One region of the Paenibacillus sp. FSL R5-0486 genome, then DNA from elsewhere that is predicted to be linked to it. Evidence: riboswitches for the same ligand, from Rfam matches in the RefSeq annotation. Region 1 holds a riboswitch; each other region holds the start of a gene.

Region 1 (6,850 bases):
TTCCAAGTCCAAACGTTCGCCCCGAAGGGCTTTATCTAAGATACGGTCTACCGTACTCATCGTAAAAAAGCCTCCCTCATGAAGAGAAATTATATAACGATCCGTCCCAACTTGTTCAAGAGAAGCAAGTTCTGGTGGCAACATCGTATTTCTGTACTCCACATATCGTAACACAGGTTACATGTGAAAAAAAGCACCTTATGTACAGGTGCTTTAAAAATAAGTAAAAATTTTTACATATGGAAAAGAATTAGTTCGAACTTAAGTGATACACATCGGCGTATTCGGGCATCCATTTTTGTTAGGATTCCTGAAGTGCTTGCTCCAAATCTACAATCAGATCTTCGATATCTTCCAGACCTACGGAGAAGCGCAGCAATCCATCTGTAATGCCACGGTCACGGCGAACCTCAGCCGGCATTGCCGCATGAGACATCATCGCTGGGTAGGACAGAATACTCTCCACAGCTCCCAAGCTTACAGCAACAATAGGTAGCTTCACCCGGTTAAGAACTGCTTTTGCACGATCACCTGAACCGACGTCAAAAGAAACGACAGCTCCATATCCTGTGGACTGGCGCTCATGTGCCTCACGGCCCGGATGATCCTCCAGTCCAGGATAAAAGACAGCGGTAATATCACTGCGCTCATTAAGCCATGCCGCCAGTTTGGCTGTGCTCCGTTCACTATGAGCCATGCGAGCCCCCAAGGTTTTCATCCCGCGCATCAAAAGCCAGGATTCTTGTGCCCCGAGTACAGTTCCAAGTCCATTTTGCAGCTGTTTCAGTTGTACGCCAAGTGATTCCGTGCGAGCAACAGCTAACCCTGCAAGTACATCACTGTGACCTCCGAGAAACTTCGTAGCACTATGTACGACGATGTCCACACCAAGCTCAATTGGACGCTGATAGTAAGGTGTCATAAAGGTGTTATCCAGAATCGTGATCAGGTCATGTTCCTTCGACCAGTCAGTTACGGCAGCGATATCCGTAATTCGCAGTGTAGGGTTGGACGGTGTTTCCATATAAACTGCCTTGGTGTTTGGCTTGAGTGCCGCTTTCACTTCATCTATATTGGTCATGTCTACAAAGGTTGTCTCGATCTGCATACGGCTTAATATGGAAGTAAGCAAACGATACGTACCTCCATATACGTCTTCCGTTACAATCATGTGGTCCCCTGCGGAGAACATCATGAACACGCTTGAGATCGCAGCCATCCCCGAAGAATAGGCAAAGCCTCGTGCGCCGCCCTCCAGCAATGTGATGTAATCTTCCAAAGCCTGACGTGTCGGATTACCCGAACGACTGTAATCATGTTGAGGCGGATTGAAGATATCAAAATGATGGAATGTTGATGCTTGGTAGATCGGTACACTGGAGGCTCCAGTCGTTTTGTCAATCTCATCACCAAAATGGAGCAATTTGGTATCAAATTTCAACTCGGAATTGGGCTTGTTGTTGGACTCACTCATGAGTGCACGCCTCCTTCCACTTCCTGTTGTGCAGCTGTCAGAGCATTGCCGAGATCTGCAATCAGATCATCCGCATGTTCAATGCCTACAGAGAACCGGAGCAGACGGTCATCCACACCTACGGCTTCACGAATTTCAAGCGGAATATCCGCATGCGTTTGTACTGCCGGATAAGTCATGAGTGATTCAACTCCGCCGAGACTTTCGGCAAAAGCAATGAGTTTGATATGACGAAGTAATGGTTCAACATAACGTGCATCCTTCACTTTGAAAGAGAAGATACCGGTGTTACCCGTGGATTGTTTATTCTGTATCTCATACCCTGGATGATCGGATAGTCCTGGATGATACACTTCAACCACCGCTGGGTGCTCAAGCAAGTATTTGGCAATAGTAAGTGCATTGTGCTCATGACGTTCCATGCGAAGAGCCAGCGTTTTCATACCTTTCATCAACTGGTAGGAGTCACTTGGAGATAATACTGCTCCAATGGAATTATGCAGGAACGCCATCTCTGCAGATAACACCTCACCTTTGGTAATAATTAGTCCGGCCAGCACATCATTGTGTCCGCCCAGATATTTGGTAGCGCTATGAATGATGATATCAGCACCCAGTTCAATCGGACGTTGGAAAAATGGAGTCAACAACGTGTTGTCAACAATGGTCAACAGGTTGTAACTTTTCGCCCAGGAAGCAACGGCTTCCACATCGGTGATCATCATCAGTGGGTTGGTTGGTGTCTCAATAAATACAGCTTTGGTATTCGGTTGACGAACCTTCTCCAGTGCTGCCAGGTCATTCGTGTCCACATAACTTGCAGTTACGCCGAAACGGGACAGAATACGTTCCAGCAGACGATAGGTTCCACCATACAGATCCAGCGATACAATCAAATGATCCCCTTGACCAAACATGGCGAAGATCGTTTGTAGCGCGGCCATTCCCGAGCTACAGGCAAACCCTGCATCACCGGACTCCAGCGCTGCGGCGGCTTCTTCCAATACTTTACGGGTTGGATTAGTCGTACGAATATAATCAAACCCCGTGCTTTGTCCAAGCTTCGGGTGGCGAAACGCAGTGGATTGATAGATCGGAAAGTTAATGGCGCCTGTTACCGGTTCATTGATGGACCCAATTTGTGCTAAGCGGCTTTCGATTTTCAACTTGTTGTCTTCCATTGCTGCATCCTCCTGTAATCTCGATTAGATTTGCGGGCCAATATCGTAAGGTGTTTCTTGATACACATAGTAATTGAGCCAGTTAGAGAATAATAAGTTGGCATGAGCGCGCCAAGTAGCTGGTGGCACACGGGAAGGGTCGTCATTCGGATAATAATGCCTAGGCAATGCGATATCCAACCCTTTGGCTGCATCCCGGTCATACTCCCACTTTAATGAGAACGGGTCATACTCGGCATGTCCTGTGGCAAAAATCTGTTTGCCGTCTTTGGTAGCAACCAGGAAGATCCCCGCTTCCTCGGATTCAGCCAAAATCTCTAAATTCTCATTCTTTTCAATATCTTCGCGTCTCACTTCCGTATGACGGGAATGTGGAACGTTGAATACTTCATCGAATCCACGCAACAACGGAACATGTGGTTTATTGATGGTATGTGGGAAAACGCCAAAACACTTTTCATCAAGTGCAACCTTGGGTACGTCAAAATGATGGTATAAACCTGCCTGAGAAGCCCAACATATGTGGAGGGTTGAAGTCACATTGGTTTTGGTCCATTCGAAGATCTCCTGGATTTCATTCCAATAGTTCACGTCTTCGAAATCCATCTGTTCCACCGGGGCACCCGTAATGATCATTCCATCGAAACGACGGTGCTCAATCTCATCAAAGGTTTTATAGAACAGATCCAAATACTCTTGAGACGTATTCTTCGACGTATGGGATTTGGGATGTACAAGAACGACATCCACCTGAATAGGCGTGTTTCCCACCAGACGAAGCAATTGTGTTTCGGTCGTTTCCTTTGTGGGCATCAGGTTTAATATAGCGATACGGAGTGGACGAATATCCTGCTGATATGCAGAAGTTTCATCCATGACGAAGATATTCTCTCCTTCAAGTACTTCTTTTGCTGGTAGAGTATCGGGTATTTTGATTGGCATAGTAAGTCTAACTCCTCCTTGTGCATAGATAGATGCAGCCACCCTTGGCTTGATGTCTTCACATCAATACAGTTATAGACTGCCTTGAGCTTGTAAAAACATTGAATTGCTCTTTCATCCAACGTTACAAACAACCTCAAGTTCCTTAGCGAAAATCACTGCTGAGAAGTCGGGGCATATAACAAAGACCTTCCTCGGATTTCGAGAAAGGTCATATGTAAAAAAGATATGCGCCTCTCTCATCTCTCAGTTACAACAGTGCCACCTGACACTTAGTCGCTGCAAGAATTAGCACCGTGCGGTATACCGCCGGTTGCCGGGTTTCATCGGGCCAGTCCCTCCACCTACTCTTGATAAGATTTCGCTGTATTAGATTGTAATTAAATATGGTTCACCGTCTACTTTATTACATTAATGCCCTCACGTCAAGTTGCAGTTCGATGTCTGCTTCCCAGATCGGAACCGTTCATCATCCGTTGTCATACACTGCCTCAGGGCGCGAAATAGACACATTTTTGCGCTTGAAAGCACCTTGTACCAGCGGTATACTAAACAAGGTGTTATAAACCCTTATGTGAGAGGTGACATATTAAATGGATGGCGACCCGAGGCCTGACTGGCAGCCGAATTCCGACAAACTGCATAAAGAATTAACATCAGCATGCCGGCAGCGGGACGTGACTTCCGTTTGATTATATAGTGAACGCAGCCCTGATCTCCAGGCTCCGCTGCCGACCGGCTGATTTGTTCTTTTTGCGCCCATAATGATAATATCCGCCAAGTTGGCGGGTGCAGAAGGAGTAGATTAACGATGAAAATCCGGTTGGTAAACAACGGTGTATTTATTCCGGTGGACGACATTCAGCAGGCGCTGACTCCACCAGCGGAAGGATTTTACTGGATTGATGCAGACATAGACGATTTGGCGGTACTTCAGCCGCTGTTCTTGATGCATGATCTGGCTGTGGAAGACTGTCTTAGTGACGAAGAACAACGTCCGAAGATTGAAATTTATGAGAACCATTATTTTATTGTGATTAATAGCATCCGTTTTGATGATGAAGAGATATTTCTACGTGCGGTCAACTTATTCCTCGGCAGACATTTCATTATTAGTGTTACCAAGCACAAGGTCAGCGAATTGCGCACACTGAAACCCATCCTGTGGGAACAGGAAATCAGTACACCGGATCGTCTGCTGTATTTGCTGGTTGACTTGATTGTTGATAATTATTTCACCGTAGGTGACCGAATTGAAGCACGGATCGAGAAGCTTGAGGAAGACATTCTGATGCACACCAAAAAGTCACATCTGAATGAAATCATCGGGCTACGCAGTGAGATTCTGTGGCTGAAAAAAGTCCTTGGACCTCAGAAAGAGGTTATTAACACCTTGAATAAAAAAGATCTGCGTCTCATCGATGATCAACTGCAAAAGTATTTCAGTGACATCTATGAGAATGCTGTAAAAATATCTGAAACCTTTGAGACTTATCGCGACCTGATGGGCAACTTGCGAGAAGCCTACCAATCCAGTATTGCGAACCGGGCGAATGAAATCATGCGTGTATTTACCGCCATTACCACGGTCTTCATGCCGCTGACGGTCATTACCGGTATATACGGTATGAACTTTACGAATATGCCCGAGCTTAACTGGAAATACAGCTATTTTGTTGTGATTGGCCTAATGGTTACCCTGGGCCTGAGCATGTTCTTCATTTTCCGCAAGAAAGACTGGGTATGAACTCGTATGAAATAACAAAGACGAAGCGTTCCTCCGGGAGAAACGCCTCGTCTTTTTTCATTTCTGATTATTAACCAACATTCTTCTCTGTCTCTGCGTGCCGACGGAAGCGGATTCGAATCATGCGCAGTCTTTCATAGACCTGCTCCAGACTTCCTCCATCGGGTTTCTCTCCTCCATACACCTTATGTAATACTGGCTTCAGGAACGTATCTCCCAGCTCCTCATACGCACTCCATACGGCCTCTTGTTCGTTCTCTGGCATCACTGCCAGCTCCACATCAAGAAGACAATCGGTGTCATAACCTTCGTGATCCAGTGCCTCTAACAGCTCAACCAACTCGCGTCGGGATAATCCGGATCGATTAACAATCTCCTCTAACGTATACCCTTCCTTCATGCCTTCAAGCACCTGCTTACGCGTGGTGAACTTATCAAGTTCCTGCTTGTACTTCTGCTCTCTCTGCTTGTATAACCAACTCTCATACTCTTCTTCCTTCAGCGCCGTGTATACCCAGTCCAGCGGGAATGTCGTTGAACGTTCCAACCCGTTTGTAATCTCCATCCATTCCGTACCATACTCAGTTGCTTTGCTCTCTCCTACGCCCGGCAGTTGCATCAGTTCATCCAGCGATTGCGGAACAAAGGCACTGATCAAACGCAGCAGACGATTTGTTGCAATAAAATACGGTGCCTTCCGGTCAGACACAGCTCTCTTCCTGCGCCATGTGCACAGATCCGTATATAATTGTTCATTGCCGTATAACTCACTGTAACAATGGAGCCGCTGTCCACCATAACTGCGTGACTTCAGATCATCATTCTCATGAAATAACCCCTGCAACTGCGGTCGGTATCCCTCACTCATCTGTATGGCAAGCTGATGACGGTAAATATGAAGCAGCTCCTCCCAAGAAGTCCCCTCATACCAGATGCTGTCCTCACGCTCTCCTTCCTCATAGCGACTCCATCCCAGCTGCCAACTATCTTCCTCTTCCCCAATCCATAACTGTGCATACTCTGCATTCTGATCTGACATTCTGGACAATCTGTTCATGAAAATGACTTCCATTTTCGTTCCCTCCCTTTGAATATTCAGCTTATACGAGTTAGAGATGCTACCTACAGGCAGCACAAAAAAACACCCCTCCTGCAAAATGCATGCAAGAGAGGTGCTTCCTCATTAACCGTACTATGCTGTTGCCCATATCATACCACAATGGTAAAATTCGTCAATCCCTTAATGACCTACTTATTCAATGCCAACTTGGCAAGCGCCAGTGAACCACACAGACCCGCATTGTCACCAAGTCCTGGTGAAACAACATACTGGTCAATGTCGGATTGAAGTGCCGGATGCTGAACGTATCCAGCCAGCAACTCCTGCAGTTTGCTACGAACCATCGAGAACAAGTGCTCCTGCTTCATTACTCCGCCACCCATGACAATTTTCTGCGGAGAGAGAATCAGAACATAGTTCATCAGGGCGTGTGCCAGGTAATGTGC
Region 2 (6,850 bases), 3.3 Mb from region 1:
CCTAACCAGCAATAGTGAATTCGGCTCGTGGTATGTTGTGTTCGAGTACGTGAAGACAGGTCATATCCATGATGACGATCAAAATTTAAGTGCCGAAGAGCTGTTAAGCAGTTATATCCGAGGCACAGAAGAAGATAACAGAGAATTTGATCCTGAATATAGAACGTACATAACGGGGTGGGAGATCGAACCGACATATGACAGTACCAAACATCAGTTGGTTTACTCCCTCGGTTTTAAGAATGCTGATCAGCAAGCCATGGTCAATTACAATGTAAAACTCCTGACACGCGAAGGGTACATCACAGCCATTCTGGTTACCGATACGGACAACTTTCAACAGAGCCGCCAGGTATTCGAGGAAACTGTCCTTAATCAACTTAGCATCAATGCAGGATATACCTACGAGGAGTACAATGCTTCGACTGACAAAACATCCACCATAGGGCTCAACAGTCTTCTGATGGGCGGGATCGGGTACACGGCTTCCCAAAAATTCAGTGCTCTTCTTTTGCTCAAAAAAGGATGGGCTTTGATCCTCGTTGTCGTCCTTGGGTTAATCGGTTGGATCAGATACAAAATCAAAAGCTCACACGGAGAAGAAGAGAAACTCTCTCCCTCCGAGAGGACGTACCTGCAAGAAGCCGATGAACAGCAGTATGCTGATCAGAATGAATTATCCTACTACCTCCAATCTGGGCATCATTCTGACGTGGATAAACCGGAAAAACTTTGACTTATGTTGATCCCCACGTCAGTACAGATTAGGAAACATAAAATAAGCCGTATATCTCTTCAGAAGAGATATACGGCTTATTCTTAATAGCTTCACATCATATCATACATATCGTGAATTATTCAGTTGCAGGTTCAACTGCTCCTTTATAACGTTCTTTGATGAATGTTTTCACTTCTTCGGAGTGCAGAGCAGCAGCCAGTTTTTGGATTGCATCTGCATCCTTGTTGTCCTCACGGGAAACGAGGATGTTTGCGTATGGGTTACCTTGCAGATCTTCGATCAGCAAAGCATCATTCGCCGGATTCAGGTTCGCTTCAAGCGCATAGTTAGCGTTGATGAATACCAGATCCGCTTCATCCAATTGACGAGGCATCATGGCTGCATCCAGCTCGATGATATCCAGGTTCTTCGGATTGGCTGTGATGTCTTGAATCGTAGATGTAATATTCGTGTTGTCTTTCAGCGTAATGATACCTTCCTTCGCAAGCAACAACAGTGCACGTCCACCATTGGATGGGTCATTTGGAATTGCTACTTTTGCGCCATCAGCCAATTCATCCAAAGACTTAATCTTCTTGGAGTATCCACCAAAAGGTTCAACATGAACAGGTGTTACAGAAACGAGGTTGAATCCACGTTCTTTATTCTCTGTGTCCAGATAAGGCTGGTGCTGGAAGAAGTTCGCATCCAATTTTTTATCAGCAAGTTGCTGATTGGGTTGTACATAGTCATTGAACGTAACGACTTGCAGACGGATACCTTGTGCTTCCAGTTCAGGCTTGATGCTTTCCAGAATCTCTGCGTGTGGTGTAGGTGAAGCTCCAACTTTCAATTCAACTGTACGAGGTGCACCTGCTGAATTGTCTGCGCCGCTATCGGCGTCCTTGTTGTTTCCGCAAGCTGCGAGAACCGCAATCAACATAAGACTAAGTAGAGCAAAAGACCATTTTTTCATGTGTAAAACCCCTTCTCTAATCATTTTGTCATGTGGCATCTGCATTAATGCATATCCATCATGTTATCTATGTGTTATTTCCTGGTGAAAAATGTAACCAAGCGATCTCCAGCCATCTGGAGAATTTGCACTAGAATGATCATCGACACTACGGATATGATCATAATTTCATTTTGATAACGGAAGTATCCATAGTTGATTGCCAATGTTCCCAGACCTCCACCGCCAACCATGCCCGCCATCGCCGTATAGGAGACGAGCGTAACAATGGTGATCGTTATACCAGCAAGCAGTCCAGGCAGTGCCTCAGGCAGTAACACCCGTCTTACAATCTGTCCGGTCGATGCACCCATCGACTGTGCCGCTTCAATGACACCTCGATCAACTTCTCGCAACGTCGTCTCCACCAAACGAGCAAAATAAGGAGCTGCTGAAATCACCAAAGGAGGTATAACGCCGAGCACCCCCGTAGCTGTACCGACGAGTATACGAGTGAATGGAATAAGAGCAACAATCAATATGATAAATGGGACTGAGCGCAAAATATTCACAATCAGGGATAGTATAGTGTACACTGCCCGTGACTTAATCGAAGCAGATCGGGCTGTCATGAACAGCAGTACTCCGAGCGGTAAACCTAAGATAACGGTAAACAAGCCTGATACACCCAAAATTTGCAGTGTCTCTATGGAAGCTTTACCAACCTCTTCCCAACGTACGGTTGAAAAATCCATCTAACGAAGCACCTCCACATCAAGTCCCTCAGCGGTTAATTCTGATATCGTCCGATCAATCGCATTTAAATCACCCTCGAACCGAACGGTCAGCTGCCCATAAGGAACCTGTTTGATCGTAGAGATTGTACCTTGCAGGATGGCAAAATCCACGCCTGTTTTACGTACCGTTCTAGACAAAATCGCTTCATACGTTTTGTTACCCAGAAAGGATATCTTCACAAGTTTGGAAGCAACACCTGCCTGCAATTCAACGCCTGCATTTGCCAGAGCGGTCTCTTCCAGAGCAAGTCCAGCTTCATGGTCACGCATCATGAAGTCCCGCGTAATCGCATGCTGCGGCTTCAGGAACACGTCTGTTACAGGTCCTTGTTCCACAATGCCACCTTGATGAATGACAGCCACCTTGTCACAGATGTTCTGAATGACATGCATCTCATGTGTGATCAGCACAATCGTAAGGTTGTACTTTTCATTAATGTCGAGTAATAACTTCAGGATTGAATTTGTCGTCTGCGGATCAAGTGCCGAAGTAGCCTCATCACAGAGAAGAACATTTGGGTCACTTGCAAGTGCTCTCGCAATCCCTACACGTTGTTTCTGGCCGCCCGATAATTGAGCCGGATATTTGCTGCTGTGGTGCTCCAGACCAACCAATGTAAGCATTTCCTTCACTTTGCGATCAATGGCTTCCTTGGGTGTATTCACAAGCTTTAGTGGAAAAGCTACATTGTCATATACCGTTGCCGAAGATAACAGATTAAAATGTTGAAAAATCATCCCGATCTTGCGTCTCTGTTGCTGCAATTCGGTTTTGCTCAGTTCAGTCAGGTTGATTCCGTCGACCCATACCTCACCCTCCGTAGGCCGTTCCAGCAAATTAATGCAGCGAATCAATGTGCTTTTTCCAGCTCCGGAATGGCCAATCACACCGTAGATTTCACCCTTTTGGATGCTCAAATTCAGCTCGGATAACGCTGTTGTAGATTTTGCCCCTTTGCCGTACGTTTTCGTTAAACCTTTTAATTCAATCAATCGCACTTGCCCCTTTCCAAACACCTACATGTATCTTTACCCGATCTAAAGGAAAACTCCACTTAAAGTACAAAAAAAGAGCCCTTTGCAGATACAAAGAGGGCTCTTCACGTGAAAGAATATACCTTCTCATCTGCCAAAATCGTGTCTTGCACCATTTTGTAGGAATTAGCACCTAACATCTATAACGAATGATACATGTATCATGTCATTACAAATCGGTTGCCGGGCTTCATCGGGCCTGTCCCTCCGCCGCTCTCGATAAGAAATATGTTGTTGTAGGATTTTATAAGTTCATGTAGTTTATGCTTTATAATGTGAACGTAACTTCCGAAATATCAGTTATATCCATGTAACATTCGATTGAAACTCAGTATATTCCAAGTATTCCGATTTGTCAAAGGGAATTATTTCTTTTCCATATTTTATTGATATAACTATAAGAGGCTGTTAACGTTTCACAGACCATATCCACGCCCTGACGCATTTCCTGCACATGCTGATTCAGATCCTCCAATTTCACTTTACCTTGCAAGGTCTGGTGTAACTGCCACAGGTCATCGTGCATTTCTGAGTTCATGTAGTGAATTTCCATATTACGTCGCTTGCGCAGCTTGCTCATCGGTTCACGATAAGAGTCCTTGATCTGTATTAATTGCAATGCAAGATCATGATGCTCCCTTGCATAGTCGAACTGCCTTAACACAGTAAAATAAGAAAAATGCGCTTTGGTATTGGAAGTATTCAGCTGGAATATTTCATTTAATACTGTGCCGACTTTATCCAGAATGGCAAAGCAGCGGATAAAGCCATCTTTGTAGAAATACACATAACGTGCATACTCGGCTTTTTCAGTCGCCGTCATATCATCCGTTGAGCCTGCAACGACCTTTTTGCGAAAATGAGCAGCAGCGAAACAGCTTTGCTCCAGTTCATCCAGTGAGGAGATGAGTCCCTGAGTCCACACATACAGTTTCCGATAGTCATGCGTGGGATCATGGTCCACATGCATTTGTCGTTGAAATAGCTCAAGCGTATGCGCCATTGCGTCCATCGCTGCCTTCAATTTACCTTCGTTTATACGTGGCTTTTCCCCCAACAACGTTCGCAGCATTGTTAACCTCCTCTTTTCCAAATCAACAAGAATTCATCACCGTATACGTAACACATCATCCATTCCGTGTAATTGCTGCTTGGCATAGGTTGCCCTGATCCCCCTGACATCAAACAAAGTCCACCTGTCCAATGATGTACATCACTGGATGGTGGACTTTCATATTTAGCCCAAGTACCTTTGAAAAAGAATGGATCTATATCTTAGAAACGATTAGCCGGGCGATGTAGCTTGTACACCAAGAAACTCATATACGTTAAGACTCCGAACAATATGGCGATATCCAGCATATGAGCAAGAGCTACGAACATGTATACTTCCGGACGGTTCATTGTCACCATCATGAAAATACCAATGACTACTTGCATCAGAATAAGAACAACGGATACCACACCCAGAGTACGCATTTCCTTGTTGTCCGGATGATTACGGTAAGCGAAATGACCCAGGATTGCGATAACAATCACGAGCGACGCAGCTGCTGCACGGTGAGCAAAAGCAACCGCTACCCCACCCGAAAGCTCAGGAATAATCTGACCGTTACAAAGCGGAAATCCAGAACATCCGCCGGCAGAATCCGTGTGACTCACAAATGCACCTGTGTATACCACGAGATATGTGTAAATGGTGGAGAACCAGACCAGATTCCTGAATTTTTTGCTAACCCGAGGGTATTTATTCAGGCGCTCCAATCCGCCATCTTTGGCCTCCTGCCTTATGCCCAGCGCCATCATTAGAGAACTCGCAAAAGCGATCAGTGCAAAACCAAAATGCAGTGCCATGACTGCTGAAGATTGGGAGAAGACAACGGCAAAAGCCCCCATGATTCCCTGGACGATAACAAATACCAGAGTTAAGAAAGAAAACAATTGCAGGTCACGGCGTGACTTGCCAAACCGCAGAAAAGCAACAAACGAGGCAATGGACAACAGTCCAGCCAGTGCACTTACAGCGCGATGGGAATATTCAATGAGTGAAGCCACAGTATGTGCGGGAACGAGTTTTCCGTTACATAAAGGCCATTCTGTTCCGCAGCCAAGGCCCGATTCCGTTTTGGTTACGATGCCTCCACCAAAAGTGGCCAGAAACATGACAAGACAGGTTAATACGGTTAACCATTTAAACAAAGTTAAGTGTTTCAATTTTTTCTCACCCGCTGTTGGTTTAAGATGGCGAAGAATTATTCTCCGCTTGTTTCGGTACTTTGACACTTATTTCACAACTAAATTCATTATACCGGATAAAATGTTCATTGACGTCGCGCTTTGTGACAAAATGTTAACGTCTGGTGAAATAATGACCCACAGGTCATTGAGGATATGTACAGAAACGTTTCTTACATAGAACGTGTCGAACACACAAACGCCATTTCCCTATTTCAAGAGAAATGGCGTTCTTTTTATTATACCCTTTTACAACATGAACCTGTCATACTTTTATATAAGTTCAATGAAACATTTACACAATAACGGAGAGGACAGAAATAGCCTGAAGAAGCGGAGCTAAAAGCTTTCTGAAAGAAAGCTGCATCGGAAGCATATGCTTCGCCTTTATCCCCGGATTTCTCCCCTTTATAAAAGGGATCAAAGAAATCTGGGGATAACAGCGATCGGAAGGTTATTCTGTCATCGGAGTGCCTGTGTAAAAGTTGAGCTTGTATAACATTATTTATGGATCGTGTTGTACACCTCAACTGCGCGATCCAGGAACTGCTCAATCTCTTCTCTCGACTTGCGCAGCTTGTTCACATACCGTACGAGTTCGCGGCCATCTGTATACGCCACAAAGCTTGGAATGCCAAGAATATTCTGCTCTTCACTAACGGTTCCAACCTGATCCACGTCGACCTCAATCAAGGTCAGTTCACGTGCATATTTCTCTTCAACCTCAGGCATAAACGGATCGATGTATTTGCAGTCACCACACCAGTCTGCCTTGAATACGGCAATCGTCAAACGTGGGGATTGGATGGCTACATCAAAAGCCGGTTTGGAAGTAATCTGTTCCATTCGGTTCATCTCCCTTTCTGTACCTTGTCTTACCCTAAGTGAAGCAAATTGGCGAGTGGAAGTCAAATAATCAGCGCATACTTAGAATAACCACATGGTCTGTGAAAATAAACCCAGTACATCATGAAAGGATGTCACATCATGACTTCCACCAGAACCGATTCTTCCAGCGAACAACATCACGGGTCCCTCCTTCAGATGGTCCGTTCCATTCCGGGTGTTGCCCGTGAAATCTGGCGTGGCAAACAGGCTGCATGGCAAGCT
Region 3 (6,850 bases), 3.0 Mb from region 1:
ACTAAGTGAATGGCTCCCAAGGAAAGCTAACCACGACACAGGCCGTTGTAATTATTGTCAATTACATGCTTGGTGCCGGGATATTGACACTACCTCGAACGACCAGCAAAGCTGTCGGAACACCGGATGTCTGGATTTCCATTATCCTATCTGGATTCATTATCATAGGTGTGGGAATAATTCTGGTTACCCTGTGTCGCAGATTTCCGGAGAAAACCGTCTTCCAGTTCACCCGTGAGATTACGGGCAGCTGGATTGCTTACATACTGGGATTGTCTATGATTATGTATTTCATAGTTATTGCCGCATTCGAAATCAGAGTTATGGCTGAAGTGACTGGGATGTATCTGCTCGAACGCACCCCCACCTGGGCGATTGTGATGGTCTTCATGTGGATCGGTGTATATATGATTTCAGGCGGGCTTGGCGTTATCGTACGTGTGTTTGAGATCATCCTTCCGATTACGATTATTATATTTGTGATTGAAATTTTGCTTAGTAATCAGCTATTCGAGATTGGCAATCTGAGACCCGTCCTCGGTGATGGGATTATGCCCGTTTTCCAAGGGTTGAAGCCTTCACTATTATCTTATACGGGCTATGAGGTGATGTTAATCATGACTGCCTATATGAAAAATCCGAAGAAGAGCAATAAAGCGATGACCTGGGGGATACTCATATCCACTATTATCTACTTGATCACGGTGGTGATGGTTATAGGCAGTTTATCGCTCGATGGCATCAAAACTCGAACCTGGCCAACGCTGGATTTGGTAAGAAGCTTCGAAATCCAGGGTCTGATATTCGAGCGTTTTGAATCCTTATTGCTGGTCATCTGGATTATGCAAATCTTTTCGACTACAGCAATTACACATTACTGCGCTTCGGTGGGTATTCGTGATTTGTTTCGTTCCCAAAAAATCAAAGGCATCATGTACGGCCTGCTGCCGTTCATTTATCTGACAGCAATGATACCCAAAACAGTGGATGATACCTTCGTACTAGGAGATATGCTAGGCAATGTGTCCGTATTTTTGTTTGGCATTTTACCTCTGGTACTACTGTTGTTAAGTCTGATTCGCAAAAAAGGAGGCAAGCATGCATGATTACATTCCGCATGTTGTTACGCTTAGCCACTGTATTATGCATTCTCTTAACGATATCCGGATGTTGGAGCAGTCGAGAGATAGAGGATCTAAGTGTCTACGTTGGTCTTGGGATCGATATCGGCAAAGAGACGGAATTTGAGGAGAACATCGCCAATCAGGGAGGAGGGTATTCCAAGCAGAACAATGTGACAGCCACGGTACAGATTGCTCCCGGTAATTCCAGCAGTCAGAAGAGCCAACAATCCGGTTCGCCTGCTTCTGGTAAAACGTCCTATTCCAATGAACAGCTTACCGGAGATTCCTTGCTGCAAATCTTTCGTCAGTTTGCACTGAGACGAGATCATCCGCTCATCGGACATCATCTGAAGGTTATCGTTGTGTCCAAGGATATCGCCAAAAAGTATGGTCTGGACCAGCTGCTGGATTTTGTACTTCGGGATAACGATATTCGTCCTAACTGTCTAGTGTTGATTAGCCATCATCGCGCTGTTGATGTACTGACTTCAGATGATCCTTCCCGGATTCCAGCATTTTATCTTACAGGTATTACCGGTAATTCATACTTGTCCAATAAAATCCTGGACCCCGTTCTACTCTCCAAATTAGATGCACAAATGCAATCCGGTTCCAGCTTTTTGCTCCAGAATGTACTGAACTTCAATGGAGAGGACAAGTTCTCCGGTGCCAGTATCTTTGATGGGAAAACAACCAAATTCATCGGGGAACTCAGCCAAACGGATCTAGAAGGGCTATCTTGGCTTAGACCTAAAGAAAAAGGAGGTATCTTGAAGACATACAATAAAGAGGGGTTCACTGTTGTATATGAAATGAAGAAGAAAAAAACAACAATAATTCCAAAAGTGGTTGGCGATGATATTTCATTCCATGTGAAAACTGAATCCGAAGGCTGGTTGATGGAGGATTGGCGTGCTCCCGAGGAAGAGGAAAAAGGTGCGTATCTCAGTGAATTGGAAAAAGAATTTGCTGAACTTGCCAAACAACAGATTCGACAGTTGTTATACAAACTGCAGCATACCTATAAAGTAGATGTTGCGGATTTTCGGGATAGCTTGCGTATTAAAGAACCTAAAACATGGAAAAAAGTCAAAGACGATTGGGATAAAATTTTTAGCACCGTGCCGATCACCTATGAGGTAAAGACCACCATCACGAATCCGGGGTCTTCCACCGAATAGCGAGGTGTGCCATATATTATTTAATTGTTGACACATTCATGATAGATCGCTATATTAGTAAAAAATCATTTTCTTATCCAGAGAGGTGGAGGGACTGGCCCTTAGAAACCTCAGCAACAGATCTGAAGGATACTGTGCTAATTCCAGCGGGTGAAAGCCTGATAGATAGGAGCGTTTGTTTTTATTTGTCAGTAACGGCGCACTCTTTAGGCAGAGTGGGTCTTTTTTGTTTTTTCTGGATGAAGAAGTAGGGGAGCAGCAGGTATGGAGAACAACAACGACAAAGGGCATTTTCAGCGGAAAATGCAGGCACGGCATGTGGTCATGCTCTCTCTCGGAGGAGTCATTGGAACGGGATTATTCCTCAGCTCAGGTTACACCATTCAGCAGGCGGGACCACTGGGAACCATTCTGTCCTATCTGATTGGAGCCATCGTTGTGTATCTGGTGATGCTCTGTCTTGGTGAACTGTCTGTTCATATGCCAGAGACGGGAGCATTTCATAGTTATGCAGCCAAATATATCGGACCGGCAACAGGTTACACGGTGGCTTGGTTATACTGGTTAACCTGGACTGTTGCGCTTGGCTCCGAATTCACAGCCGCCGGATTGCTTATGCAGCGCTGGTTCCCATCGGTAAACGTATGGATATGGAGCGCGGTTTTTGCACTGATGATCTTTCTGTTTAACGCTCTAACGGTGAAATTTTTTGCGGAATCCGAGTTCTGGTTCTCATCTGTAAAAGTAGTGACTATCGTAATCTTCATTATTATCGGTGGTGCAGCCATGTTTGGTATCATTCCCATGGCGGATTCTGAACCGGCTCCATTTCTATCGAATATTACCGCATCCGGGTGGTTCCCTCATGGGGCTACAGCGATATTGATGACCATGCTTGCTGTAAACTTTGCCTTCTCAGGCACCGAGTTAATCGGCATTGCCGCCGGTGAGACGGAGAACCCGGAAAAGACGATACCAAAGGCTATTCATACAACGCTGTGGCGTTTGGTTATTTTCTTCATCGGAACGATTATTATCTTGTCGGCCTTGCTGCCCATGTCGGATGCCAGTGTACTGGAAAGTCCGTTTGTAGCGGTAATGGAGCGGGTGGGTGTACCCTATGCAGCAGACATTATGAACTTTGTTATTCTGACGGCGATTCTCTCTGCTGCCAATTCAGGCCTATATGCATCTTCACGTATGCTCTGGTCTCTGGCTGACAAAAGAACGATCTCTCCGTGGTTTGCCAAATTGACCAAAAGCGGAGTACCGCTGAATGCACTTCTGATTAGTATGGTGGGTGGTGCGTTGGCATTGCTGTCCAGTATTATTGCGCCAGGTACGGTGTATATTACGCTGGTTTCCATTTCAGGTCTGGCTGTCGTTGCAGTATGGATGAGTATCAGTGCCTCCCAATACATGTTCCGCAGACAATATATCCGGGAAGGACATGCGGTCAAAGATCTGGTCTACCGCACACCACTGTATCCGGTGGTACCAATTGTTTCATTTATATTATGCCTGGCTTCATGTATAGGTATTGCCTTTGACCCGACACAGCGGATTGCGCTGTATTGTGGGGTTCCGTTTATCGCAGTATGTTACGCTGCTTATTATCTGACAGAACGTGTGAATAAGAAAAGAGGACAAGTACATGACGCAAGCACAACAGAATAACCCCATAGAACAGATCCTTCGTGAACATCCGGTCATGATTCTGGATGGAGCGTTGGCAACGGAACTCGAACAGCATGGATGTGATCTCGATGATCCACTATGGTCTGCTCGTGTGTTGCTTGAGAATCCGGATGTTATTGTTCAGGTCCATGCAGATTATTTTCGAGCAGGAGCCGACTGTGCGATTACATCCAGTTATCAGGCGACGGTGGATGGTTTCCGCAAGAGAGGGATCGATGAACAGTCAGCACTGGAGCTGATCCGGAAGACGGTGGAACTGGCTGTACAGGCGAGAGATGACGTGTGGGCAGAAGTGCAGAGTAGTTTAGTAGGGAGAGAAAGCTCGACAGGTCAGCTTGTAGAAGCTCCTTCAGTACGTTCCGAAACTGAGGAGAATGAGGAGCATATAACAGATCGTACAGTAGATCGCGAAGGAGACAGTTTTCGTCCACGTCCAATTATTGCCGGGTCCGTTGGTCCGTACGGCGCCTATCTGGCGGATGGTTCAGAGTATGTGGGACATTACGGCGTGTCGGATGAGACGCTGGCCGCATTTCACCGTCCGCGTATGGCGGCGCTGCTTGAAGCGGGTGCTGATATTCTGGCGTTTGAGACGATTCCTTCCTTGCAGGAAGCACAGGTGCTGGTTGATGTACTGAAGGAGTTCCCTCATGCGTATGCTTGGTTATCTTTTTCTTTAAAAGACGGGACAAGCATCAGCGAGGGCACACCGCTTGAGGTATGTGCACAGAAGTTTGGCTCCGAGCCGCAGGTTGCGGCGATTGGCCTGAACTGTGCTCCGATGGAAGTGGTGACGGAAGCAGTGGGTATTCTCAGCAGTGCTAGCGACAAACCTGTTATTGTGTATCCGAACTCAGGTGAGACGTATGATGCAGTGACGAAGACGTGGAGCGGACAGGGTACTTGTGGCAGCATGAGTGATGCTTCGGAGCAGTGGGTTGCTACGGGCGCGCAAATTATTGGCGGCTGCTGCCGTACTACGCCACATCAGATTGGTGCACTTGCGAAGAAATGGCGGAATTAGTTCATATCATGATAACAAGCCCTTCCACATCCTGTAGAGGTATGGAAGGGCTTGTTTTATTGTGTTAAGGCATTCTGATTACATTATTCGATAACCAGTATACGTGGCGATGCTTCCCGAATGATTCTCGAAGAGAACCACGAGCCAAGACTGGCTGCAATGATGCTTAGACAGGTGAACAGTACCATTCCACCCCAATGCAGGATCAGTGGAAGCTGTACGATACCATAACCGGAAAGGACCATTTCGAGTAGAAGAGGCAGCAGGTATACGCCGACGAAAATACCCAGTATGGCTCCCACGGAGGACAGTATGAACATTCCCATGGTGAGCGACAACCGGATTTGGCGAGATGTCATTCCCAGCGATTTGTATATCCCGTACGTTCTGCTTTCTTTACGGATATTGATTCTACAGGTACTGAAAATAATGATGAACGTCACAATGATAAACAGAAATCCGATCAGGCTCATCGGATAGATCAGGATGTTAGCGGCTTCCGCGTAAACCGAATCAAGCAAAGTCTTCTGAGTGAATACCGAAGCAAAATCTTTAAATTGCTCATTTAATTCAGAGGCAACCTTACCCGCTTGTGCCATATCGTTCACATTGATGAAGATAACATCAAATTCACTATAATCCGGGTTCACACTTCTCATGGCATCAATGGTGATTCTGCCTGAAACAGACATGTTGGCGAACGCCTGATAGATGCCTGTGATGAGGAATGTACGCTTTTCTCCTTCAATATAGATATCGATAAGATCACCGAGATCTTTATTTGATGTTTTGGCTACACTTACACCAATGGCAATTTCATTCGCATGTTGTGGGTTAACCCCTTTTAACGTTTCGAATCCAAGTTCCTGATAACTCCCGTCCAGTACACTCAAGTTGAGACTGATGGATTGGCCCTCTACTGCTGCCAAAGACTCCGGGCTAATTACACCCGTTGTGTTCCCTTGCCAGCCTACATTGCTGATCCTCGAATCCTGCGCTAACACGTGCTTTAGTTCAGCCTTGGGGAAGTTACTTTTGTTCACTACGACTGCTGCGATATTGGCATTGTCATACCCCCATTTAGCTGCGGTCTGTTCAATTCCGTTTATACTGGTCAGCAGAACATACCCCAAAACTAGTACGGAGGAAGCCATGGTAGTCAGCAGGATTGTTAGAACAGAGCTTTTGGTGTTTTTGAACACATGTCGGAATCCAAGCACGGCGGTCACAGGCAGTCGTGTGAACCCGATCCAGTGCGCCAATGGCGAATTCATTTTGCCAGCCATCCGGCTGTGATCTGTCTCCGACATACCATAACGAATAGCCTGCACGGGCTGTATGCTGCGTGCCTTTTTGGCATATAACACAGTGAACAGAATCACTAGAGTAAATAGTAGTACGCCGGCCAGTATGGCCGCATCCAATCCTTGGACTGGAATGTTCTGATTCCCCACTCGAAGAGAGGATACAGAAATATTAATGATCCATTTGGATATCCATATACTGAGTGCAAATCCTGGGATAATGGCTACGATGGATATCAATGCATATTGAATAACATAGGTGCCTATCGTTTTTCGGGAAGTCAGACCTAGTGATTTGAGGATTCCTATCGTTCTGTAATTGGCCAGGATGGCATCCGCAATCGTAAATCCGATGGTCATCAGGGCGATAGAGAGCATGACAACACCCATGAATATCATGATGAATCCAATAACCTGATTGATGATCAGATAAAAAGAGGCAATGGCCTCGAACTCCATTTTGGATTCCAGAAACGGAATACCTGTCTCACGATTGTACCGTTCCCAATACACCGAATT

The links. Region 1 has a riboswitch for S-adenosylmethionine ahead of metA (homoserine O-succinyltransferase). Riboswitches for the same ligand answer to the same signal wherever they lie in the genome.
Region 2: linked by a shared signal. The riboswitch ahead of MKY01_RS26430 (methionine ABC transporter ATP-binding protein) and the one ahead of metA (homoserine O-succinyltransferase) in region 1 are both predicted to bind S-adenosylmethionine.
Region 3: linked by a shared signal. The riboswitch ahead of mmuP (S-methylmethionine permease) and the one ahead of metA (homoserine O-succinyltransferase) in region 1 are both predicted to bind S-adenosylmethionine.

Annotation. Positions count from the first base shown of each region.
Region 1 is NZ_CP150237.1:2,021,787-2,028,636, reverse strand. It holds gene mqnC (cyclic dehypoxanthinyl futalosine synthase) at 1-60, opposite strand, end outside; gene MKY01_RS09240 (aminotransferase class I/II-fold pyridoxal phosphate-dependent enzyme) at 302-1,474, opposite strand; gene MKY01_RS09235 (PLP-dependent transferase) at 1,471-2,655, opposite strand; gene metA (homoserine O-succinyltransferase) at 2,680-3,597, opposite strand; SAM riboswitch class I at 3,834-3,957, opposite strand; gene corA (magnesium/cobalt transporter CorA) at 4,409-5,344, shown strand; gene MKY01_RS09220 (HRDC domain-containing protein) at 5,415-6,416, opposite strand; gene MKY01_RS09215 (ROK family protein) at 6,593-6,850, opposite strand, start outside.
Region 2 is NZ_CP150237.1:5,972,927-5,979,776, forward strand. It holds gene MKY01_RS26415 (DUF2167 domain-containing protein) at 1-736, shown strand, start outside; gene MKY01_RS26420 (MetQ/NlpA family ABC transporter substrate-binding protein) at 855-1,694, opposite strand; gene MKY01_RS26425 (methionine ABC transporter permease) at 1,769-2,428, opposite strand; gene MKY01_RS26430 (methionine ABC transporter ATP-binding protein) at 2,429-3,463, opposite strand; SAM riboswitch class I at 3,590-3,731, opposite strand; gene MKY01_RS26435 (Cthe_2314 family HEPN domain-containing protein) at 3,861-4,577, opposite strand; gene MKY01_RS26440 (heme A synthase) at 4,781-5,719, opposite strand; gene MKY01_RS26445 (thioredoxin family protein) at 6,242-6,586, opposite strand; gene MKY01_RS26450 (DUF2515 family protein) at 6,728-6,850, shown strand, end outside.
Region 3 is NZ_CP150237.1:6,262,118-6,268,967, reverse strand. It holds gene MKY01_RS27850 (spore germination protein) at 6-1,106, shown strand; gene MKY01_RS27845 (Ger(x)C family spore germination protein) at 1,103-2,305, shown strand; SAM riboswitch class I at 2,376-2,477, shown strand; gene mmuP (S-methylmethionine permease) at 2,570-3,982, shown strand; gene mmuM (homocysteine S-methyltransferase) at 3,960-5,027, shown strand; gene MKY01_RS27830 (ABC transporter permease) at 5,111-6,850, opposite strand, start outside.